DNA from 4 places in the Agrobacterium bohemicum genome. Region 1 is predicted to be linked to each of the others. Evidence: riboswitches for the same ligand, from Rfam matches in the RefSeq annotation. Region 1 holds a riboswitch; each other region holds the start of a gene.

The links. Region 1 has a riboswitch for cobalamin ahead of ATO67_RS07100 (DUF1636 family protein). Riboswitches for the same ligand answer to the same signal wherever they lie in the genome.
Region 2: another riboswitch for cobalamin. It lies ahead of ATO67_RS15855 (ABC transporter substrate-binding protein); the one in region 1 lies ahead of ATO67_RS07100 (DUF1636 family protein).
Region 3: another riboswitch for cobalamin. It lies ahead of ATO67_RS16720 (CbtB domain-containing protein); the one in region 1 lies ahead of ATO67_RS07100 (DUF1636 family protein).
Region 4: another riboswitch for cobalamin. It lies ahead of nrdH (glutaredoxin-like protein NrdH); the one in region 1 lies ahead of ATO67_RS07100 (DUF1636 family protein).

The regions. Positions count from the first base shown of each region.
Region 1 covers NZ_KQ961025.1:313,132-319,193, forward strand. Annotated here, with positions in the region: gene cobN (cobaltochelatase subunit CobN) at 1-579, opposite strand, end outside; gene cobW (cobalamin biosynthesis protein CobW) at 583-1,620, opposite strand; gene ATO67_RS07100 (DUF1636 family protein) at 1,614-2,039, opposite strand; cobalamin riboswitch at 2,154-2,365, opposite strand; gene cobO (cob(I)yrinic acid a,c-diamide adenosyltransferase) at 2,472-3,089, shown strand; gene ATO67_RS07110 (cobyric acid synthase) at 3,093-4,550, shown strand; gene cbiB (adenosylcobinamide-phosphate synthase CbiB) at 4,537-5,502, opposite strand; gene cobD (threonine-phosphate decarboxylase CobD) at 5,501-6,062, shown strand, end outside.
Region 2 covers NZ_KQ961031.1:235,480-241,541, reverse strand. Annotated here, with positions in the region: gene ATO67_RS15860 (glucose/quinate/shikimate family membrane-bound PQQ-dependent dehydrogenase) at 61-2,400, shown strand; cobalamin riboswitch at 2,544-2,766, shown strand; gene ATO67_RS15855 (ABC transporter substrate-binding protein) at 2,958-3,989, shown strand; gene ATO67_RS15850 (FecCD family ABC transporter permease) at 3,993-5,012, shown strand; gene ATO67_RS15845 (ABC transporter ATP-binding protein) at 5,009-5,800, shown strand; gene ATO67_RS15840 (hypothetical protein) at 5,958-6,062, shown strand, end outside.
Region 3 covers NZ_KQ961032.1:154,685-160,746, forward strand. Annotated here, with positions in the region: gene ATO67_RS16700 (superoxide dismutase) at 1-259, shown strand, start outside; gene ATO67_RS16705 (metallophosphoesterase) at 357-1,241, shown strand; gene ATO67_RS16710 (c-type cytochrome) at 1,450-1,881, shown strand; gene ATO67_RS16715 (cytochrome c) at 1,957-2,874, shown strand; cobalamin riboswitch at 2,904-3,109, shown strand; gene ATO67_RS16720 (CbtB domain-containing protein) at 3,258-3,440, shown strand; gene ATO67_RS16725 (CbtA family protein) at 3,452-4,165, shown strand; gene ATO67_RS16730 (hypothetical protein) at 4,167-4,481, shown strand; gene ATO67_RS16735 (type 1 glutamine amidotransferase family protein) at 4,484-5,050, opposite strand; gene ATO67_RS16740 (GNAT family N-acetyltransferase) at 5,148-5,636, opposite strand.
Region 4 covers NZ_KQ961030.1:191,286-197,347, reverse strand. Annotated here, with positions in the region: gene ATO67_RS14440 (DUF1852 domain-containing protein) at 1-756, shown strand, start outside; gene ATO67_RS14435 (methionine synthase) at 780-1,808, shown strand; gene ATO67_RS14430 (GNAT family N-acetyltransferase) at 1,808-2,437, shown strand; cobalamin riboswitch at 2,544-2,763, shown strand; gene nrdH (glutaredoxin-like protein NrdH) at 3,011-3,235, shown strand; gene nrdI (class Ib ribonucleoside-diphosphate reductase assembly flavoprotein NrdI) at 3,245-3,658, shown strand; gene nrdE (class 1b ribonucleoside-diphosphate reductase subunit alpha) at 3,628-5,781, shown strand; gene nrdF (class 1b ribonucleoside-diphosphate reductase subunit beta) at 5,808-6,062, shown strand, end outside.

The DNA of each region.
Region 1 (6,062 bases):
CGCCGCCGAAAGGTCAACCACGCCTTCACCGGGCCGGTAGAATCCGCATTTGGGCAACGGTTCTGCTGCAAGATCGGGCCAGACTTCCCCTCGCGCCAACGCAGCAAGCCCTCTCGCAATCCGGTCCATATTTTCCGGCCCGCCTTCGCGGAAGAAGGAAAGGATTTTGGACTGCGTTGGTAGATCGACCGTGGACGCAGCTTCGAGTTTCTCATCGCGATCGCTGCATTCGCCGGGCAAAAGCAAGAGCTTTAAGCCACGCCGCCGCGCCATTCTCGACAACTCGTCCACGCCGTATCGCCAGCGATCGGCACCGCCGAGAATCCGGATAAGGATAAGTCTGGCATGTTCCGCCGTCTTTTCAATCCACAGATCGACCGACATGGGGTGGCGAAGTTCGGAAAGGTTGGCACACACAAAGGATACCGAGACATCGTTACTACGCTGCCATCCGCGCTCCAGCCCACCCAGATCGCTGGCCGAAAAAGACAGCACCACCACATCCGCCTGACCCTGGTTGAGATCAACCGGCTCTATCAGGTCGTCCAGAGACGAAGATGTGGTGGCGAGGATGTGCATGGATCAGGCTGCCAGCATCCGCTCGATTTTCGCGCGGTCGAGACCCTTTTCTCCGATCACGACCAGACGGCTGCGGCGCACCTCACCGGCAGCCCACGGGCGATCGAAGTAATGGTTGACGCGCGAACCGACCGCCTGCACCTGCAAACGCATCGGCTTGGCTGACACCTCGACAAACCCCTTGATGCGCAACACATTTTCCGATGCTGCGGTTTCGGAAATCCGCATCGCTAGCGCGTTTGCATCCTTTACCGCGTCCAGTTCTACAACGAAGCTGTCGAATTCGTCGTGGTCGTGATCTGCTTCTTCATCATGGTGGGTGTGGCGGTTTTCGATATGCTCTTCCACTGCAAGGCCAAGGCCAATGAGCACGGCAGGATCGATCGCGCCATTGGAAGCCACGATAATTTTAGCAGCCTTTGGAAGATGAGCGTTAATATGTGCCTTGGCGCGTTCGAGACCCGCCGCATCCAGTAGATCGCCCTTGGTCAGAACGATGAGATCAGCGCAGGCAATCTGGTCTTCGAAAACCTCTTCGACCGGATCGTCATGGTCCAGCGCCTCGTCGTTCTGGCGCTGAGCAGCGAGTGCTTCGAGATCATGCGATACCATGCCTTGTGCAAGTGCTACGCCATCGGCCACGGCCACAACGGCATCCACCGTTACACGGCTTTTGATCGCTGGCCACTGGAAAGCCTGTACTAGGGGTTTTGGTAGAGCAAGACCGGAGGTCTCTATCAGAATATGCTCAACGCGTGGCTGTCGGCTCAGAATCTGCTCGATGGCGGGCTGGAAATCATCTGCCACTGTGCAGCAGATGCAGCCATTGGCCAATTCCACGATGTTTTCTTCCGGGCAGTTTTCGATGCCACACCCCTTGAGAATGTCACCATCGATACCGACATCGCCGAACTCGTTGACGATGATGGCCAGCCGCTTACCCTCAAGCTTTTCCAGAAGGCCACGCAGCAGCGTGGTTTTGCCAGCGCCCAGAAAGCCGGTGATGATGGTGCAGGGAACGCGGTTGAGCGTGGTCATGATGTCTCCTCGGTAAAATTCAAAGGGGGAATGCGGGCAACGAGGCCACGCTTCAAACTGTCGGGCCGTCCGCGCCACGGCATCAGCCCGTCGGGCGCAGAGGCCAACAGACGTGCGCCAACCATAAGGTCGGCCGCATCGTCTTCGCTCAGCGATCCAAACATATAGGACCATCCATCGGCGCTGCGAATGGCGGCACTCAAGCCGCGCTTGCAATTGGCAAGGCAATTGACGCTGCGCACATTGACACCCTCTGCGTCACCCAGCGCAATGGCGGCCTGCGCAAGGGTCGCACCGGGGCGAGGGTCCGCATTCGGATCAGCTTCGGACCGGCAACTGCGGCACACATAAACCACGACTCCAGGCGCGGTGTCATGGTGCGTCTTCTCATTCAGGCTGAGCGATGTTGATGTAATATCCAAGAGTGTACTTTCCGCGCCTTCACATGGTCTTGGGGTGCGGATATCGAAAACGGCATGCGGACAACCGCAAAGCCATTGGCGAACAACCGACTGACCGGAGCACCCCGCCCGGCAGACGTTTTTCCTGAAACGGCAGGTCTCCTGGCTTGCGGCTTCAACACCTCGCGCCGCCTTCCCGGACTTGAAGATGTCCAGTGGCTTCCGGCGCGGGCTCACCGCTTACAGTTGCGGGGGCAGCCACGGATTTGTCCGCATAAGCGAAGTGCACCGTGTTCCCTCTTAGCTTTTCCCGTTGCCGGAAAAAGACCGTCAGTCATTAACCCTTATGCCCTGCGGTGCTTTTGTGTCAATGCCGCGTATCATTGCTCACGCATGCGTTTTGGTTATAGTCGCCGCTTTGGAAAAGCATGAGACCCGGAAGGACCAACCGCCATGACCCGCGACATCAGCGACAGCGAAGCCGAACGTCACCGCGCCAAGATGGTCAACCGCAAGGCGGTTCAAGATGCTGAAGTCTCCGAAAAGACCGTCGAAAAAGGTCTGCTGATGATCAACACCGGCCCTGGCAAAGGCAAGTCTACCGCAGCCTTCGGCCTTGCCTTGCGCATGCTGGGCACCGGCAGACGTGTCGGCATTGTCCAGTTCATCAAAGGCGCATGGTCCACCGGCGAACAACAGGCACTCGCCCTGTTCGGTGACCGTGTGGAGTGGCGCACCATGGGCGAAGGTTTCACGTGGGACACTCAGGATCTCAAGCGCGACGTCGCCGCCGCGACCAAAGCCTGGGAGGAAGCCAAGGTGATGATGGCCGATGACACCATCGGTCTCGTGGTTCTGGATGAGCTCAACATCGCATTGCGCTATGATTATCTACCGCTGGAAGAGGTGGTAGAGACCCTGCAAACTCGTCGCCCCGGTTTGCACGTTATCGTCACCGGCCGAAATGCCAAGCAGCCGTTGATGGATGCCGCCGATATGGTTACGGAAATGACGCTTGTGAAACATCACTTCAAAGCTGGTGTGAAAGCGCAATCCGGCATTGAGTTCTAATTCATGACAGCGCGCGTTTTGATGTTTCAAGGCACCGGCTCGGATGTCGGCAAGTCGCTGATGGTGGCAGGGCTGGCCCGCGCCTTCGTCCGTCGCGGACTGTCCGTCATGCCCTTCAAGCCGCAAAACATGTCCAACAATGCCGCCGTCACAGCAGATGGTGGCGAAATTGGCCGGGCACAGGCCTTGCAGGCACGGGCTGCTGGCGTTCCGCTTTCCGTGCATATGAACCCCGTGCTGCTCAAACCCCAAAGCGAGACCGGTGCGCAGGTGGTGGTGCAGGGCAAAGTAATCGGCAAAGCCAAAGCCGTAGATTACCAGCATATGAAGGCAGGGTTGATGCCGCGCGTTCTGGAAAGCTTTGAACATCTCAAGGCGAAAGCTGACATCATCCTGATCGAGGGTGCGGGCAGCGCTTCGGAAGTCAATCTCCGCGCCAACGACATTGCCAATATGGGCTTCGCCCGCGCAGCCAATGCCCCCGTCATCCTGATTGGCGATATCGACCGAGGCGGCGTCATCGCCAGCCTTGTTGGTACAAAGGCGGTTCTGGATGCAGACGATGCCGCCATGATTCATGGTTTCATCGTTAATCGTTTCAGGGGTGATCCAAACCTGTTCGATGAAGGAATGCGCATTATCTCAGATAAAACCGGCTGGAACCCGATCGGCCTCCTGCCGCATTTTGCCGATGCCAATCGCCTGCCAGCAGAGGACGCGTTGGGCCTGACAGCACCTGGGCAGCACAAACCCGGCGCGAAGATCCGCATCGCAGTGCCGATCCTGCCGCACATCTCGAACTTCGACGACCTTGATCCCCTTGAGGCTGAGCCGGATGTCGAGCTTATCAGGGTGCGCCAAGGCGATGTCATTCCCGCAAATTGTGCACTGGTGCTGATTTGCGGCTCCAAATCCACGATCGCCGATCTGAGCGCCCTGAAAAGTTCAGGGCTTGATGTAGATATCAAGGCGCATGCGCGCCGTGGCGGCTTTGTGCTTGGCCTATGCGGTGGCTACCAGATGCTCGGAAACACGGTGGCAGATCCTGATGGTATCGAGGGTACGCCTAACACGATAGAGGGGTTGGGCTTACTGGATATCGACACTGTGCTGACGGGAGACAAAAGGCTCGTTTCTGTCATCGGCCAAAGCTTCGATCACGTTTCTTTCTCCGGCTATGAAATGCATGTCGGTGTAACGACAGGGAATGACAACATGCGTCCCTTCTCTACGATGGGCGACCACGCCGAGGGCGCGATCTCTGCTGATGGCCGCGTCTTTGGCACCTATATTCACGGCCTCTTCGCAGACGACAATCAACGCAGCGCATGGCTGGAGCGACTGGGCGGCGAAAGCTCGGCACTCAATTACGAAGCGCAGGTGGATGACGTTCTGGACCGGTTGGCGGACCACATGGAACGCCATCTCGATCTCGATGCACTACTGGCTATAGCGCGATAGCCAAGGCTAACGCACCGAAAAACGCGATCAACATAGCATCCGCGATACGTGCGAGTGTCAAAGCCTGGCGAATATCGACAGATGTCAAATCGCGCCGCCCACCTTCGCCCATGAACCGCGCCTCGATCATTTGCCCGCCGTAAGACCGAGGACCGGCCAGCGCGAAACCAAGTGCCCCTGCCAGTGCCGCCTCCGGCCAACCGGCATTGGGCGAACGGTGATGGTGCGCGTCTTGGAAAATAGAGCGGAAACCAGCCCGAGGCGAAGCGCCATTCACGAAAAAAGCAGCGAGGACAAACAACAGGCCAGTCAGCCGGGAAGCGGGCAGGTTGACCAGGTCGTCCAGTCGCGCCGACGCCCAGCCAAATGCTTCATGACGGGCAGAGCGATGGCCAATCATGCTGTCTGCTGTGTTGATCGCCTTGTAACCCGCACCGCCGGCAAGCCCCAGAAGCCCTAACCAAACCGCGGGAGCGACGACACCATCGGAAAAGTTTTCCGCCAGACTTTCAATCGCTGCGCGGCAGACCGCAGCCTCATCCAGATTATCGGGATCACGCCCCACGATCATCGAAACGGCTTTACGACCGCCTTCGATACCCTCACGTTCCAAAGCCATCGCCACGGCCTCGACATGCTGCTCCAAGCTTTTCTGTGCTGGCAGGGATGCGCCAAGCACTGCCACGGCCAATATGCCGAACGGAAGCCATAGAAGTGCTGACTGCAACACCGATGCACTCAGCACCGTCGACCCTAGAAGGATAACAAGAGCGGCAACACCCGTGCCTTTGCGACGTAAAAATGAATCACTCCCCCGGTTCCATTTTCTATCTAGGAGCGCGATAAGCGAACCGATCCAGGTTACGGGGTGGCCGATGCGTTTGAACAGCCAGTCGGGATAGCCGAGAAGGCGCTCGATGAGCAGTGATAGGAAAGCGAGAGCGAAGAACATGGGCGAAAAGGTACCAGAAAAAGCACAACCGGCGATCCGCCATGGAGGCAATCTGGGCCACGCGCGCCAGCTTTTTCCGCAGGCGCCCGAACCGTGGATCGATCTTTCCACCGGGATCAACCCGCACTCCTACGCCCATTCGCCCATTCCTGCCAGCGCCTTTGCCCGCCTGCCGGAACCGGGTGCCGTCGAAACCCTGAAAAACATCGCGGCAACGGCGTTCAGCGCGCCCTCTGGCACTCACATTGCCGCAGCCCCCGGAACGCAGATGCTGATGCCGCTCTTGGCACATATGGCTGTCCAAAGCGGCGCGAAAAGATGCGGCGTTCTTTCACCGACCTACGCCGAACACGCCCGCACTGCCCGCATTGCAGGCCTGGCTGTAACCGAAGTCTCTGAAATCAGGGATCTCTTGGCCTTTGACTACGCCGTCGTCATCAACCCAAACAACCCCGATGGGCGGGTGTCTGATCGCACCGAGTTGCAGGGACTGGCAGCAGCCATGCGCAAAAAGGGCGGGCTGCTTGTGGTGGATGAGGCGTTCATCGAGACCGGTCATG
Region 2 (6,062 bases), on a different contig from region 1:
TTTGGGAACCTTTGGGATCTGATCCCGTTTCACCGGCTGGGAGACCACCGGGGGCCTTTTATGGCAGTGACATCGACTGCAGTCGTCCTGACTCTTATTGGACTTGCAATTTTTGGCTTTGGTTCTCAGCTCGTCATGCTGGGCGGAAGTTTTTATTACGCATTGGCAGGCATCGCATTTGTGGTGACTGCCGTTCTTCTATTTCAGAGAAACAAGGTGGCATTGCATTTCTATGCCGCTTTCGTCGTCGCGACTTTGTTGTGGGCGCTGTGGGAAGTCGGTTTCGACTGGTGGCAGCTCGGACCGCGCGGTGGCTTCATCATCCTGATCGGAATGTGGCTGTTGATGCCATGGATCAGAAAGCCGCTCGGCTTCACCAGCCCTACCGGCACGTCTTATGGTGCCAATGCGGTTCCGCTGCTGACGGCAGTTCTGGTTTCGGTGGGTGCTGCAGCATTTGCGATGACGCAAGACCCGCATGATCTGGAAGGCAACCTCTCAAGTGAGATCGTGACGTCGGCGCCGAGCTACGGCAATGACGTGCCTGACAATGAATGGCATCAGTATGGTCGCACATCATATGGTCAGCGCTATTCTCCACTGTCTCAGATCAATGCGCAGAATGTGAATGGGCTGAAAGAAGCCTGGCGCTACCAGACCGGCGATGTGAAGTTGCCTGATGACGTTGGCGAGACGACCTATCAGGTCACTCCCCTGAAAGTCGGAAACTCGCTCTATCTTTGCACACCGCACAATTGGGCTATTGCCATCGATGCGGCAACCGGCAAGGAAAAGTGGAAATACGACCCGAATGCTGGAATGAATCCTGATCGCCAGCATCAGACCTGCCGTGGGGTTACTTATTACGCCGACCCCGCAGCCGAAAGCGGTTCCTTCTGTGCAGCGCGCGTTTACCTGCCAACGTCGGATGCAAGGTTGATTGCACTCGACGCTGCGACAGGTCAGGTTTGCACGACATTTGCCGACAAGGGCACTCTTCTCCTGACCTCCGGCATGGAGCACAATCCGGCTGGCTATTATTATTCGACATCCCCGCCTGCCATTGCAGGCAACAAGATCATCATTGGCGGCGCGGTCAACGACAACTACTCGACGCAGGAACAGTCCGGCGTCATCCGTGCGTTCGACGTGTCCACCGGTGCATTGATCTGGAATTGGGATTCGGGGAACCCTACCCAGACCCAACCGCTTCAGCCGGGTCAGACCTATACGACCAACTCTCCCAACAGCTGGTCGGTATTCAGCGTCGATGAAGCGCTTGGGCTCGTATACATCCCATTGGGAAATCAGGTTCCGGATCAACTCGGCATGGGTCGGAGCGAGAATGTCGAGAAATATTCCTCGTCTATCGTGGCACTGGATGTGAACACGGGGCAGGACAAATGGGTTCGCCAGTTCGTGCATCACGATCTGTGGGACATGGATGTTCCGGCGCAGCCTGTCTTGCTCGACATTACCAAGAAAGACGGGCAGACGGTTCCGGCACTGGTCGGCCCAACCAAGCAGGGTGATATCTACGTTCTGGATCGCCGCAGCGGTGAGCCTATTCTGGCCATGACAGAAGAGAAGGCCCCTGGTGGTACGATCCCGGAAGATTTCAGCGCTCCGACGCAGCCGACATCCGCTTTGTCGTTCAAGCCTGATCCGTTGGTGGAGAAGAACATGTGGGGCGTCTCCATGTTCGATCAGCTGGCATGCCGCATCAAATTCCATCAGCTGAACTATGAAGGCCGCTACACGCCTCCATCCCTCAACGGATCGCTGATCTATCCAGGCAACTTTGGCACTTTCAACTGGGGCTCAGTTGCTGTCGATCCTGAGCGTCAGGTCATGTTCGGTATGCCGACTTATCTGGCCTTCACGTCGAAACTCGTTCCACGCGACCAGATTCCGCCACGCGGTCAGGACGAAAAGGGTAGCGAGCAAGGCCTGAATCGCAACGATGGTGCGCCTTACGGTGTGTTCATGGGCCCATTCCTTGGACCATTGGGTGTTCCTTGTCAGGCTCCACCATGGGGCTACGTCGCAGGTGCCGATCTGCGAACAGGCGATGTTGCTTACAAACACAAGAACGGCACCGTCTATGACATGACGCCGTTGCCACTGCCCTTCAAGGTAGGTGTGCCCGGTATTGGTGGACCGATGATTACCAAGGGCGGCGTCGCGTTCCTCGGTGCAGCGGTCGATAATTACCTTCGCGCTTATGACCTGACATCCGGCAAGCAGCTTTGGGAAGCGCGTCTTCCAGCGGGTGGGCAGGCAACGCCGATGACCTATGCGATGGAAAATGGAAAGCAGTATGTGGTGATGGTTGCTGGCGGACATGGCTCTGTGGGCACCAAGCCCGGTGACTACGTCATCGCCTATACACTGCCTTAAAAACCTATCGAGACGTCGATGTTGGAATGGCCGGGAAAATCTTCCCGGCCATTTTTTGTTGTGCTGGCACCAAAGCGAATTTAGGGCTTGCGATAAAATGTAATAACATTACAAAAGCAATGCTTGACGACTCGTTTCCAATACGTCTATCTGGTTGTGACGGTTTCGAGCGAGTGATCGCAAGAAATAATAGGGAATGCGGTGCGAGCCTTCGGGATCTATGCCGCAGCTGCCCCCGCAACTGTAAACGGATTGTCCAACCCTTTGCCGCTCTTACAAGCGTCATGCCACTGCGAAATTTCGTGGGAAGGTGGGTGAAGACGCCAATCCGTGAGCCAGGAGACCTGCCGTCGAAAGTTCATTCCAATGTCACGGGCGGGGATGCCTGGAACAGGAGACGTCGTGATTGCATCGAGCGCCAGCCAGCGCCTTATTCCATCTGCCATGTCCCGGTTTCGGATCGTTTCAGCACGTGTTCTTTCGGACTGAAGGTCTAAACATGCTCACGCGGCTTTGCCTCAATGGCTGCCGCTGACGATTTCGGGGACTGATCGGAAATGACATTCAATTTTAAAAAAACCGTTTTTGCTGCGAGTTTCGCTGCAATGTCGATTGGCCTGGCGGCGCCATTCGCGCATGCGGCAGAGACGACCTATCCCTTGACGCTGAAGAATTGCGGACGAGATGTAACCTATACGCATGCGCCTGAGCGGACTGCCTCGCTCGGCCAGAGTACGACGGAAATTCTCTATCTGCTGGGTCTTGCCGACAAGGTGGTCGGCACCGCCGTCTGGATCGGCCCCGTCATCAAGGGCTATGAAGATGCCAATGCCAAGATTAAACGGCTGGCCGATAACGACCCGAGTTTCGAAAGCGTTCTGGCCACCAAGCCGGATCTCGTCACGGTGCAGTTTCAGTGGCATGTCGGTCCTGAAGGGATCGTTGCCAAGCCTGAACAGTTCGAAGAGCTGAACATCCCAGTTTATACATCGCCTGCCGATTGCACCGGTAAAGACAATTCCGGCGGTGGAGATGGCGTGCGCCACTCCGTATTCTCGATGGATCTGATCTATCAGGAAATCACCGAACTGGCGCAAATCTTCAATGTTCAGGACAAGGGCGAAAAGCTCGTTGCCGACCTGAAGGCGCGTGAAGAGGCTGCCCGAAAGAAAATTGCATCCGCAAACGGTAAGCTTTCTGCCGTGTTCTGGTTCTCCAGCGCGGAACTCGATATCGATCCTTATGTCGCGGGCAAGAACGGCGCACCCGGTTACATCATGTCGGCACTCGGCATCAAGAATGTCATCAATAGCGAAGAGGAGTGGCCGACGGTTGGTTGGGAAACGATCGCAAAGTCGGAACCCACCCTCATCGTTGCTGGCAAGATGGATCGCAGGCGTTTTCCGGCGGATGACATCGCGCTCAAGCAGAAGTTCCTCAAAGAAGATCCCGTCACGAGCCTGATGCCCGCCGTCAAACAGGGCCATATCGTCATCATGGATGCGCAAGCCATGAACCCAACGATCCGCACCATCGAAGGCATCGAAGTTCTGGCCGACGCTGTCGTCCAGCTTGGGCTCTCCAAGTAAGTCATGGGTGCATGTTTCACCCTTACCCGTGCCGTCTTGCTTACAGTCGGGTGCCTTGGCCTGGCTCTCTGGTTCGGTGCCGCCATTGGTGAGACATCCATTCCCTTGGATGTCGTCGCCAAGACGGTGGCAAATCGTGTGTTTCATGCGGGCTATCCGCTGGATGCCATCGATGAAGGCATCATCTGGAACTACCGCCTCAGCCGGGCGGTCGTTGCCGCTTGCTGCGGTGCCGCACTGGCGCTTTCCGGTGTTGTCTTGCAGGCGTTGTTGCGCAATCCGCTCGCAGATCCCTACATTCTCGGCATTTCGGCGGGTGCTTCTACGGGTGCGGTCAGCGTAGCCATTCTTGGGTTCGGCGCTGGCATGCTGACCATGCCGCTGGGTGCATTTCTGGGTGCGCTGGTGGCATTTGCTCTTGTCAGTCTGCTGGCCTTTCGCGCTGGCCGGGGAAACAGTGCGATCATTCTTGCGGGCGTGGCGGGCTCACAGCTGTTCAACGCGTTGACATCTTTCATCGTGACCAAGGCAGCCAATGCCGAGCAGGCGCGGGGCATCATGTTCTGGCTGCTTGGCAACCTTTCTGGCGTGCGCTGGTCGGATGTCTGGCTGGCGTTGCCTGTTACCATCATCGGTCTTGTCGTGTGTCTGTGTTATGCACGCGCGCTCGATGCCTTTACCTTCGGAGCACAATCGGCCGGGTCTCTGGGTGTGCCGGTTCGGCGTGTCTACATCGTGCTCACCGGCGTCTCCGCACTGATGACCGGCATCATGGTCAGCATTGTTGGCTCCATCGGCTTTATCGGTCTGGTCATTCCCCATGCCGCACGCATGATCGTCGGCATCAGACATGGCCGTCTTCTGCCAGCGGCAGCTTTGACGGGTGCGGTGTTCATGATCGCCGCCGATATTCTGTCGCGCACCATTGTCACCGGTCAGGTCCTTCCCATCGGCGTCATTACCGCCTTGTTTGGCGCACCGGCCTTCGCGCTCATTCTCAGCCAGCGCAGGAGGGCAATATAATGCTGACGGCCCGAAATCTTTGTTGGTCTGCCGGTGGTGTCGACATCGTCAAAAATGTCAGTCTCGACATCACGCCGGGCGAGTTTCTCGGTATCGTCGGGCCAAACGGTTCCGGTAAAACCAGTCTCATGTCGCTGCTGTGCGGTCTCAAGAAAGCGAAATCCGGCGCGGTCGATCTGGATAGCAATGACATGCAGAGCCTGAACCGTCGGGATGTTGCGCGCCACATCGCATTGGTCGAGCAACAGGCGGAAACACAGGAGCATATCAACGCTCGCCAGGCTGTGGAGCTTGGCCGCACACCGCATTTGGGTGCCCTGTCTCCATGGTCGAAAAACGATGATGCCATTGTGGATCAGGCAATGCAGGATGTCGATGCGCATCATTTGACCAAGCGCATGTGGCACACGCTTTCCGGAGGGGAGCGGCAACGTCTGCACATCGCCCGCGCACTGGCGCAGAAGCCTGATATTCTGCTGCTGGATGAACCGACGAACCATCTCGATATCGGTCACCAGATCGCGCTCCTGCATCTCGTTCGCAAGCAACGCCTGACAGTCGTCGCAGCCCTGCACGATCTCAACCACGCGGCGATGTTCTGTGACCGCGTTGCCGTGATGAAAGGCGGTCAGCTGGTGGCTCTCGGTAAGCCGTCAGCGGTGTTTACGGCAGAGCTGATCGGCGATGTCTTCGGTGTCGATGTGACCGTCGAGCGGGAGGATGGCGACATCTGTCACATCCGCTACCGCCCGCCACGCGACGACAGCAACCCATATTCAAAGGCGTGACTTGTTTCCGATTTCGGATGTGCATCTCTTGAATTGAGGAGGCGGCCTCCCACATTCGGTTCAACCCGCTGGTCCGGGCCCCTCTGGTGGAAGTTTCGGTGCTTTCACGATGTCGGACCTTTTCCGACATATACGCCGAACATTCAGAGGTTCACTCATGATTTCCGATATTGCCGCATGGTTCATCACCCTTTTTGTGCTGAGCCCCATTCAGGCCGACGTGCAGGAGCGCATGCAGGGCGCGAATGCGTCTGCACAATCC
Region 3 (6,062 bases), on a different contig from region 1:
CATCGCTGCTGGCACGACACAGTTTGGTTCCGGCTGGGCATGGCTGTCTGTCAAGGACGGAAAGCTCGAGATTTCCAAGACTCCGAACGGTGAAAACCCGCTGGTTCACGGCGCAGAGCCGATCCTCGGCGTCGACGTATGGGAACACTCCTACTACGTGGATTACAAGAACCTGCGTCCGAAGTACCTCGAAGCTTTCGTCGATAATCTCATCAACTGGGATTACGTTCTGGAGCGCTACGAAGCTGCTGCCAAGTAAGGTTTTACGCTTTCATTGATATCAACACCCGGCCTCAGCGCCGGGTGTTTTCATTTTGTCATATGGCTGTCATTGCCCCGTCCTATGCGGAGGCATCATGACAGAAAAAACTGCACCGCTTTTCTCCTTCGGCATTGTCGCCGATCCACAATACGCCGATGTCGCGCCGCGCCCGGATATGGGCCGCTACTACGCGCAGAGCCCTCAGAAGCTGGATGAGGCCATCGCCGCTTTCAACAGCCAAGACCTCGCCTTTGTCGTCACGCTGGGTGATATCATCGATCACGGCTGGGAAAATTTCGACATCATTCTCAACTGTTACGACAAGCTGCGCCACCGTAGCGTGATGCTGCCGGGTAATCATGATTTTTCGGTCGCGCCGCAGCATCTCGGCACAGTCCATGAACGCCTGTCGATGCCATCACCATGGTATGATTTCACGGTCGGCCATGTTCGTTTTGTGGTGCTGGATGGCAGCGATGTCAGCCTGTTTGCGCCCCCACAGGGTGATCCGCGTCGTGAACTGGCTGCGCAAAGGCTTGACGTGCTGAAACAGGCCGGTGCCATCAATGCCCAGAACTGGAATGGTTCTTTCAGTCCGGAGCAGGTGGCATGGCTTTCCGATACGCTGGACGCGGCTGAAAAGGCGGGCGAAACCGTCATCATCTTCTGCCACTATCCGCTCTATCCTGATAATGCCCACAATATGTGGGACGCGCCTCAAACCCTGGAATTACTCAGTACACGACGATGCGTGAAGGCGTGGTTCTGCGGGCATAATCACGTTGGCAATTACGGGCAGGTGAGCAGCACGCATTTCATGAATTTCAAAGGCATGGTCGATACCTTGGACGAAAACACTTTTGCCATTGCAGATATCTTTGAAGATCGCATTGAAATTCGTGGCTTCGGCCGCGAAGATAGCCGGACGTTGCTACTGTCAGCCTTGACAGACCGGCAGCAGGTCGCGGTGGCGCGGTGATAAAAGCCGACGGCCAAAGGCAACTTTATATACCTGATTTCGCTTTACAAATCACCGGAATGTGACTTCTTTTTGCCATGTGAAGCAGGCATCTTCGTCCACGCTCGCTCCAGCATGTCGGGCGGGTGGGACGCTGTTTTGCGATGACGACATGCGAGAACACAGAGCAGACACCCCTCCGGCGCGCCGGTTTCAGGAGAGAGAAACGATGAAGCTTAGAACCATTGCCGCTTCCATAATGATAGGCTGTCTTTGCGCCGGTGCGGTTTCCGCAGCTGGCGAGGTTGAGAAGCGCGAAGGCTTGATGAAGGGTATCGGCGGCGCCATGGGTGCGCTTGGCGCCATTGCCAAGGGTGAAAAGCCTTACGATGCGGCTACCGTCAAAACCGCTGTTACCACCATCAGCACCAATGCCAAGGCCTTTCCGGACCAGTTCCCGGCTGGTTCCGAGGGCGGCGCTGCGGCTCCTGCCATCTGGCAGAACTTCGTGGACTTCAAGTCCAAGTCCGAAAAGCTCGGTTCTGATGCCGATGCGGTTCTGGCGCAATTGCCGACGGATCAGGCCAGCGTTGGTGCTGCCATGAAGACCCTCGGCGCAGATTGCAGCAGTTGCCACCAGACCTACCGTCTCAAGAAGTAGTCGGTACCAGCCAAGGTCCGCCACCATACCGGCGGACCTTTTCGCATTGTAAATTCGGACGAATCGGAGAAGGCGATGGCTTCCATCTGGGCGAAGCTGGCGGGCGGTGCTGTTATTGCGGGTGCCGTCGGCCTTGGCGTTTTCATGTGGGTAACCGCGCCGCAACGCCAGCCACCAAGCCATTGGGCCAATCTGGGTGAGCCGAACCTTGCCAATGGTGAAACGCTGTTCTGGGCGGGCGGCTGCGCAAGCTGCCATGCCGCGCCGAATGCCACGGGCGACGCACTGAAGACGCTGTCCGGCGGGCAGGCCTTGCCAAGCCCGTTCGGCACCTTCCACATGCCCAACATTTCTTCTGATCCGCAGCACGGCATCGGCGCGTGGACAGTGGGGCAATTCGGCGATGCGATGACGCGCGGCGTCGGCAAAGACGGCGAGCATCTCTACCCGTCATTCCCTTACAACTCCTATGCGCGGATGACGCCGCAGGATGTGAACGATCTTTTCGCCTATTTGAAAACACTGCCGGCCAGCACCAATGATGCGCCGGGCCATGATCTGCCATTTCCCTTCAATATTCGTCTTGCTCTGGGTGGCTGGAAATTCCTGTATTTCGACAAGGGCAAGCCGCGCGTGCAGCTTGCCAATGCCGATGCGGAAGTCCTTCGCGGGCAATATCTCGTGGAAGGCCTCGGCCACTGCGGTGAATGCCACACCCCGCGCGATGCACTGGGTGGGTTCCTGAAGAACCAATGGCTAGCCGGTGGACCCAACCCGGAAGGTGAGGGGCGTATTCCCGATATCCGGCCTGAGTCCCAACCCATCGGTTCATGGTCGCAAGCTGATATCGCCAATTATCTCGAGACCGGCTTTACACCGGATTTCGATAGCGCCGGCGGTTCCATGGTCAAGGTGCAGCAGAACATGGCCCGCCTTCCCGCCGAAGATCGCAACGCGATTGCGGCCTACCTGAAGGCATTGCCGTCTCCGTGATCAGCCATTGACTCGGATCAGCTTCCGCCGGATAACGGTTGTGTGATGGTCTTTTCGGGTTCGCCCGGAAAGTGAAAAGGGAACACGATAGAAGCGCGAGCTTTGATTCGTGGCTGCCCCCGCAACTGTGAGCGGATAGCCTGAAAACGAAAAGCCACTGACTGCAAAGTTCGGGAAGGTGTTTTCAAGGTTACGACCCGCGAGCCAGGAGACCTGCCATCACGTGAGTGTCGTCAATACCGGCGGGGTGTCCGGAACAGCACGGTTGGCAGGTCGGTTCTCCGGCCTTCAAGACCTTGTGTCTCTTTCCCCGTGGTGAATGTTGAATGCGGTCGTGCGGCTTTTGATCAGCAATGCGCCCACCCGCTCAGGAAGGGATCACCATGTCTATCCAGCAGAATACGGCCACATCAGCCGTATCAACCAAAACATCGAAGATTGCGCAGTCGTTGACAGCCGCCGCACTTGGCCTGTTCATCGTCGGTTTCGTGGGCTTTTCGCATGTCGAAGCGGTGCACAATGCCGCCCATGATACGCGTCATGCCAATGCCTTCCCTTGCCATTGAGGGAAACAGAGATGCCATTTTTCCGTAATATCGTTTTTACCGCCGTTCTGGTGGGGCTGATTGCCGGTCTCGCCGTCAGCGTCATGCAGGCTGTCGGCACCACGCCTCTCATCCTTCAGGCGGAAACCTTTGAAAATGCCGGCGGCGAGGCTGCTCCCGCTCACGCCCACGATGCCGCAACACCGGCCGACCATCATCATGATGCCGAAGCCTGGACGCCTGCCGATGGTTTCGAACGCAACGCCTACACCATCGCCGCCAATGTGCTGACCGCCATCGGCTACGCGCTGGTCCTGACGGCGTTGATTTCGCTACGCGGCTCAGAAGGCGGCTGGCGCGAAGGCATCTTCTGGGGTCTTGCGGGTTTTGCCGCCGTCATGCTGGCACCCATGATCGGTCTGCCACCGGAATTGCCGGGCACGCCCGCCGCCGCTCTCGGCGCACGTCAGATGTGGTGGATCGCGACGGTCGCCGCAACGGCGGGTGGTTTGGCGCTGCTCGTCTTCAGACGGGGTGAGCCATGGGCTGCGGTTCTGGCCGTCATGCTCATCGCCGCACCACACGTCATTGGCGCGCCGCTGCCGCCGGAGGGCGAACACGCTTTGGCACCTCTGCCACTCGAGCGCCGGTTCATGGTGCTGGCAACCGTTACCAGTTTTGTGTTCTGGATCATTCTTGGTTCGCTGAGCGGGCTTTTCTTCAAGCGTTTCGACGCTGCCCGATAAGATGAAAAATGCAGTCGAGTGGAGCGATGAACTCGATGCGCTGCGTTTTTCCGTCCCCGGTCATGGCGCGCCTTGCGCCATGCACCGCCTCGCTTTCAAAGCGCTGCTGCGGCAAGAGCCTGAAAAGGCAGCGTGCCTACAGTTTTTCGAGAGTAATAGCCCGGCCTTCTTGACGGCCGCCGCAGCCAAGATCGCCCGTCTTGCTTTGCCAGTCGACCGCAGCCTGCACCTTAACAGTCGGGATTTGCGCCGCGCAATGACGTCCGATGACACGCAAGGACCAGCACGTGCCTGCCGCATTCTTGATCGAAGCTGAGTCTACCGATGTTCCGCCGAAAACACGGTGATTTCGGCCTCCGCCTCCGGTCCCCAGAGGTCGAGTGCTTTCAACACCTCTGCTGCAAATGTCACCGGCGCGCTGCCAGGTGCGGTAATGATGCCCTTGTCGCTGACGGCTTGCGGCTGGTCGCGGTAGTGTTCCGCGCCTTGATAGCTCTCGTATCTGCTATGTGAACTCACCGAATTGCCGGTATGGGCCACGTGGTTCAGCACGCCGGTTCCCGCGAGCGCACTCGCCGCCGCACAGATGCCTGCCACTACGCGGTCCTGCGCGCGAAAGCGGTGGACGAGGTCGGTAAAATCCGGTGCCACACCCTTTTCCCAGATCAGCCCACCGGGAATGACCAGCGCATGGATCATATCAGGGTCCAACGCATCATAGGCCATATCAGGGGTGACTTTCAGGCCGCCCATGGAAACGACGGGCGAACCATCAGGCGTTGCGGTCAAGATGTCGACGCCCAGATACCCACGTGCCGCCGCAGTCAACAATGCGGGTTCCCAATCGGCAAAATCCTCGGTTAGGGCCAGCGCAATACGAGGCATTCTCTTCTCCTGCAATCAACCACGTTGAAACACTAAACCGAAACAAGACCATGCCAAAAGCCTGACCGGCACGGTCGGTTCCGTTGTGTCTATCGCACTAAGCTAACGCCTGCATGAAACGCATGCCGGTCACGGGGCGTGGTATGAAATCCATGTTTTCGTAGAATTTGTGCGCAGCGAAATTGCCGGTTGCGGCACCCACCGAAAGGAAGTCGCAGCCACAACGCTTGGCAACATCACGAGCGCGCCCCACCAGATGCTGGCCGGTGCCATGGCCACGGTGGCCATCACGCACGAAAAGATGGTGCAGTTCCATGCCGCGACGGCCTTCCTGCGCACGGTAGAGCGGCAAGAGAATGGCGTATCCGATCAACTCGCCATCGGCTTCGGCAACCAGCGCCGTAATCCACGGCACCTGGCCAAACAGGTCGCGCTCCAGCTTTTCAGCCGTAATCGCTGCCGCATCGCCATGGTGGGCGGCAAGCAACGTGATCATCTCGTTAAGCTCAGGCAAATCGGCCTTGCGCGCACCGCGAATGGTGACAACGGGTGGTCTCGGTAGGGTCAGAAGGCTGTCTTCGGTCATTTTCTCGTCCTTCGGGTTCTGGTTTAGCCGTCAGGACATTTGAAAACAACAAAGCCGCCTGACGGCGGCTTGTTGACAAAGTGATCTGTCGAGCCGCCCTTAAAGGAAGGCCCAAAAATACGTGCAGGAAATGGGTGCGCGTGCGTTGATCATGCGAGGTTCAATGCGCTCGAATCGTAATTGTGTCAAGGCCAGATTTCTGGTTTATGCAGAAGCTGTCATACGAAGCGACTTCGTCGCGATTGCTGCCTCTGCAATATTTGCCAGCGTTGTTTTCGAGTAGGCCTTTTTCAACGCGGTTTCAGCTGGTCTATGCGGCACGTTCGATAGGATAATTGGGGTGGTCTTTTTATAATGATGCGAGGAGCATTTCACCTCCGACTAAAACGGTCTGACCATGAAGCATCCTTGCAAGACGATCATTGC
Region 4 (6,062 bases), on a different contig from region 1:
GAGATGAGCATCGGGTCATCGGCAGAGACCGAAACCTTCCCCATCATCGAAGTCCTCAAGACCAACATCGTCGATCAAGCGACGAGCGAGCGTATCGAAGGCGTCGTCGGTAACAACTTCTCTTCCTACGTCAGAGATTATGATTTCAGTATCCTGCTGCCCGAGCATAACATTAACAAGGACGCTTTCAGCGCACCTGACGACTTCGGTGATCTGCATGGGAAGCTGTTTCAGGCGTTCCTGAAGTCAGAAGCTTACAGGGACCATTTCAGCAAGCCGCCGATCATCTGCCTGAGCGCCTCCAGCACCAAGACCTATCATCGCACCGACAATCAGCATCCGATCCTTGGTATCGAATACAGGCAAAGCGAGTTCTCGCCGACAGACCGGTACTTCGAGAAGATGGGATTGCAAGTACGTTATTTCATGCCGCCCAACAGCGTCGCGCCATTTGCATTCTACTTTATCGGCGACCTGCTGACGGATTACACGAACCTCGAGCTCATCAGTACCATCAGCACGATGGATACGTTCCAAAAAATCTACCGCCCGGAAATCTACAATGCCAATTCCGTTGCGGGCACGTGTTACCGCCCAAACCTGAAGCACTCGGACTATTCACTGACGCAAGTCGTCTATGATCGGGAGGAGCGCAGCCGCCTTGCAGTCGAGCAGGGAAAATTTGCCGAGCAGCATTTTATCAGACCGTTCAAGACCATTCTCGATGCATGGTCCGCCAACTACGTCGTCCGTTAATCCGAAAGCATAGGATCATTCCGATGAAGTCATTGTTGCCCCCTTCGGCCGCCGGCAGCCTGCCAAAGCCCTCCTGGCTTGCAGAGCCTGAGAAGCTATGGTCGCCCTGGAAGTTGCAGGGTGATGAACTGATCGAAGCGAAGCAGGACGCCTTGCGTCTGGCATTGGACGACCAGCTTCAGGCTGGCATCGAGATCGTCAGCGACGGGGAGCAGACCCGCCAGCATTTTGTCACAACGTTCATTGAGCACCTCGACGGCGTCGATTTCGAGAAACGAGAAACCGTCAGGATTCGTAACCGGTATGATGCAAGCGTCCCGACGGTCGTTGGAGCCGTGTCCCGTCAAAGGCCGGTCTTTGTCGATGATGCCAAATTCCTGCGCCAACAGACGACGAAGCAGATCAAATGGGCTCTTCCAGGCCCAATGACCATGATCGATACGCTCTACGACAGTCATTACAAAAGCCGCGAAAAGCTCGCTTGGGAGTTCGCAAAGATACTCAACCAGGAAGCAAGGGAACTGGAGGCTGCCGGCGTCGACATCATCCAGTTCGACGAACCCGCATTCAACGTGTTCTTCGATGACGTGAACGAATGGGGTGTCGCCACGCTCGAAAAGGCGATCGAAGGATTAAAGTGCGAGACCGCCGTGCACATCTGCTATGGTTATGGCATCAAGGCCAACACCGACTGGAAGAAAACGCTTGGATCGGAGTGGAGGCAATACGAGGAAGCGTTCCCGAAACTTCAGAAATCCAGCATCAATCTGATTTCATTGGAGTGCCACAACTCCCACGTTCCGATGGACCTGATGGAGCTCATCCGAGGCAAGAAGGTCATGGTCGGTGCCATAGACGTGGCAAGTTACGCCATCGAGACGCCGGAAGAAGTAGCCGACACTCTCCGGAAGGCTCTCCAGTTCGTGGATGCGGACAAGCTCTATCCATGCACCAATTGCGGCATGGCACCGCTTCCGCGTCATGTGGCCACAGCGAAGCTGCGTGCACTCGGTGCAGGCGCTGACATCATCCGCAGGGAGCTTGCGGCCTGATGCCGATCGACAATTTCTCGATTGAATGGCTGACTGATGACGCACAGGCCGCCGTCCGGGCTGAAGCGAGGACCTTCTGCCTGCGGATGATCAAGAACGTCTACGGGATCGACTACACTCCCGCCTGGCATTCTGACCTGGATTCGCTGTTGCTGGCGCAGCCGGACAACTGGTTCTCCCTCGAAAGGCACGGCAGTTTTCTCGTTGTGCGGGACGGAGATGGACATATCATTGCGACTGGCGGTCTTTACGCGCTCGAAAACAAACCCTCTACGAAGGAGCGCTTACGAAATCGCTATGGCGACGGCGAAAAGGTATGTCAGATTGTCCGCGTGTACATAGAGCCGTGCGCCCGTCGTAAAGGGCTTGGCACAAAGATTGTGGCAGCCTTGGAGAGCCGGGCATCCGCGTTTGACTACACCTCGTCCTACCTCCATGCCGATGTTCAGACACCGGAAACACTCAGCTTCTGGAAAGCCCAAGGCTATGGCGCGTTTGGCCACTTCTCCTATCCGTCCAACCGCGGAACCGAGACGAGCGTCGATTTCGACAAGCCGTTGCGCTACGAACGTTGCGGAAACGCAAAATCGATACTTGATATCGGCTTGTCTGCGGCTATTCGGGGCTGAACTTTCACGCTGTATGATCACCCTGTTATCCACAGGCTGCGGTGGACGAGGACTTAATTTTTTAACAACCACCCTGCTAAGAGTTGACGAAACTATCCCCTCATATACTATATCTAGTGTTCGAGGTTCTTCCGATTCGCGTCGGAAGCTAAGACGGGAATACGGTGCGTGACGTCCATTCTGGACGGAGCAATGCCGGAGCTGCCCCCGCAACTGTAAGCGGCGAGCATCCTCTCAAACTGCCACTGAGGCCGCAATGCTTCGGGAAGGCGAGATGGATGCGACGACCCGTGAGCCAGGAGACCTGCCTCAAACGAATACGTCCACGGGCGGGGTGTCCGAAGGTCGCGTTTGCGTGCGGGATGAGCCTGCGCGTGCCGCTTCCCCTGGTCTCCGCATCAACCACTTCGGGGTGAAGTCAATGTCGCATCATTTTAGTCAGTATCCGCGTGAATAGCGGGCGGTAACGCCCGTAGCCGAGTCCGGCTGCCATGCATCCCAGAATCTCCCGAACAGGTGTTCCCAACGCCTGATCGATATCGCACGCCCTAAACAAATCTCACGAGGATCATTATGACCATTACCGTTTACAGCAAGCCAGCCTGCGTCCAGTGCACAGCAACCACCCGCGCTCTGGACCGCCAGGGCATCGACTACACCGTCATCGATGTTTCCGAAGACACCAATGCCTATGATTTGGTCCAGGGACTTGGCTATCGTCAGGTTCCCGTTGTGGTGGCTGGTGAGACCCATTGGGCAGGTTTTCGCCCGGATATGATCAGCACGCTTGCGGCCTGAGCCAGAGCAATGGGTCAGATCGTCTATTTCTCCAGCCGATCGGAAAATACCCATCGCTTCGTCGGACGGCTGGGAATGAGTGCGCGGCGCATTCCCCTCAGTCCTTCCGAGAGCCTTCAGGTCAAAGCCCCCTATGTTCTCATCCTGCCCACCTACAGTGGCGAAGGCGGAAAAGGGGCCGTTCCAAAACAGGTGATCCGCTTTCTCAACGATGAGGAGAACCGCGGAAACATTCGTGGCGTGATCGCCGCGGGCAACAGCAATTTTGGCGAGACCTATGGGCTCGCGGGTGACGTCATCTCGAAGAAGTGCCAGGTGCCGTATCTTTACAGGTTCGAGCTTCTGGGAACCGACGAAGACGTCGTTAACGTCATACACGGATTGGAACGATTTTGGACGCGACGACTTTCGAAAAGCCTTTGAAGACATCGGAATCCGAACTGGATTTCCACGCCCTCAACGCGATGCTCAATCTTTATGACGAGCAAGGAAAAATACAGCTCGGCAAGGATCGGCTTGCCGCCAAGCAATATTTTCTTCAGCACGTGAACCAGAACACGGTCTTCTTTCACAATCTGCGAGAAAAGCTCGATTATCTGGTGACCGAGGGCTATTACGAGCGAGAGGTGCTGGACCAGTATTCGTTCAATTTCGTGCGGGATTTGTTCGATCGTGCGTTTGTCAAGAAATTTCGTTTCCCGACATTTCTTGGCGCGTTCAAATATTACACCAGCTACACCTTGAAAACCTTTGACGGGAAGCGGTATCTCGAACGCTACGAAGACCGCATCTGCATGGTGGCGCTGGCACTTGCGCAAGGCAACGAAGAACTTGCCAAGGATATGGTCGATGAGATCATCGCCGGCCGCTTCCAGCCCGCGACGCCGACATTCCTCAATGCGGGAAAAAAACAACGTGGCGAACTGGTTTCCTGCTTTCTGCTGCGCATGGAAGACAACATGGAATCCATTGCACGTGGCATCAACTCCGCGCTCCAGCTTTCCAAGCGCGGCGGTGGCGTGGCCTTGTCACTGACGAACATTCGCGAGGCTGGAGCGCCGATCAAGCAGATCGAAAACCAGTCATCCGGCATCATTCCTGTCATGAAACTGCTAGAAGATAGTTTCTCTTACGCCAACCAGCTCGGCGCGCGCCAAGGTGCCGGTGCCGTCTATCTCAACGCCCACCACCCTGATATTATGCGTTTTCTCGATACCAAGCGGGAGAATGCCGACGAGAAGATCAGGATCAAAACCTTGTCGCTCGGCGTCGTCGTGCCCGACATCACCTTCGAATTGGCGAAGAACAACGAGGATATGTATCTATTCTCGCCCTATGACATCGAGCGCGTCTACGGCGTCCCCTTCACCGAGATATCGGTTACCGAAAAATACCGGGAGATGGTGGCGGATAGCAGGATCAAGAAGAAGAAGATCAAGGCCCGTGACTTCTTCCAGGTGATCGCCGAGATACAGTTCGAAAGCGGCTATCCCTACATCATGTTCGAGGACACGGTGAACAGGGCGAACCCGATTGCCGGTCGCATTTCCATGAGCAATCTCTGCTCGGAAATCCTTCAGGTCAGCGACGCCAGCGAATATAATGACGACCTATCCTATAACGTCATGGGCAAGGACATCTCCTGCAATCTCGGCTCCCTGAATATCGCGGCCGCCATGGACAGCGCCGATTTCGGAAAAACAATCGAGACATCGATCCGGTCGCTCACGGCGGTGTCTGACATGAGCCATATTGCCTCCGTGCCGTCGGTGGAGAAAGGCAATGACGACAGCCACGCCATCGGTCTCGGACAGATGAATTTGCATGGCTATCTCGCCCGCGAGCGCATCTTTTACGGTTCGGACGAAGGCATCGATTTCACCAACATCTATTTCTACACGGTCACCTATCACGCCATTCGCGCCTCGAACCGTATCGCGACCGAGCGCGGCGTCAGCTTCAAAGGCTTCGAGAACTCGAAATATGCGTCCGGTGAGTATTTCGACAAATACACCGAACGCGAATGGCTGCCAGCGACAGAGCGTGTTCGCGAGCTATTTGTGACGGCAGGCATCGCGATCCCAACGCAGGAGGATTGGCTTGCGTTGAAACAAGCGGTTATGACCTCAGGCCTCTATAATCAGAACCTCCAGGCCGTGCCGCCGACAGGATCGATCTCCTACATCAACCATTCGACCTCTTCGATCCACCCGATCGTCTCGAAGATTGAAATACGCAAAGAGGGTAAGATCGGCCGCGTCTATTACCCCGCCGCCTTCATGACCGACGATAACCTCGAATTTTACCAGGATGCGTACGAGATCGGCCCGGAAAAGATCATCGATACCTATGCGGCGGCGACCCAGCATGTAGACCAAGGTCTTTCGCTGACGCTGTTCTTCCGTGACACCGCGACGACGCGCGATATCAACAAGGCGCAAATCTACGCGTGGAAGAAGGGCATCAAGACCATTTATTACATCCGTCTTCGACAGATGGCACTGGAAGGCACGGAAGTGCAGGGTTGCGTGTCATGCGCGCTGTGAACAAGAACGCTTCGAAAGATCAACACATGAACATCGCCGTCAAGCCCGTCAGTCGCATCCGTGCCATCAACTGGAACCGTATCGAAGACGACAAGGACCTCGAAGTCTGGAATCGCCTGACCGGTAATTTCTGGCTGCCGGAAAAGGTCCCGCTCTCCAACGACATCCCATCTTGGGGAACGCTGAAGCAAGAAGAGCAGCAACTCACCATCCGCGTCTTCACTGGCCTGACCCTGCTCGACACGATCCAGAACGGCGTTGGATCGGTCAAGCTGATGGCA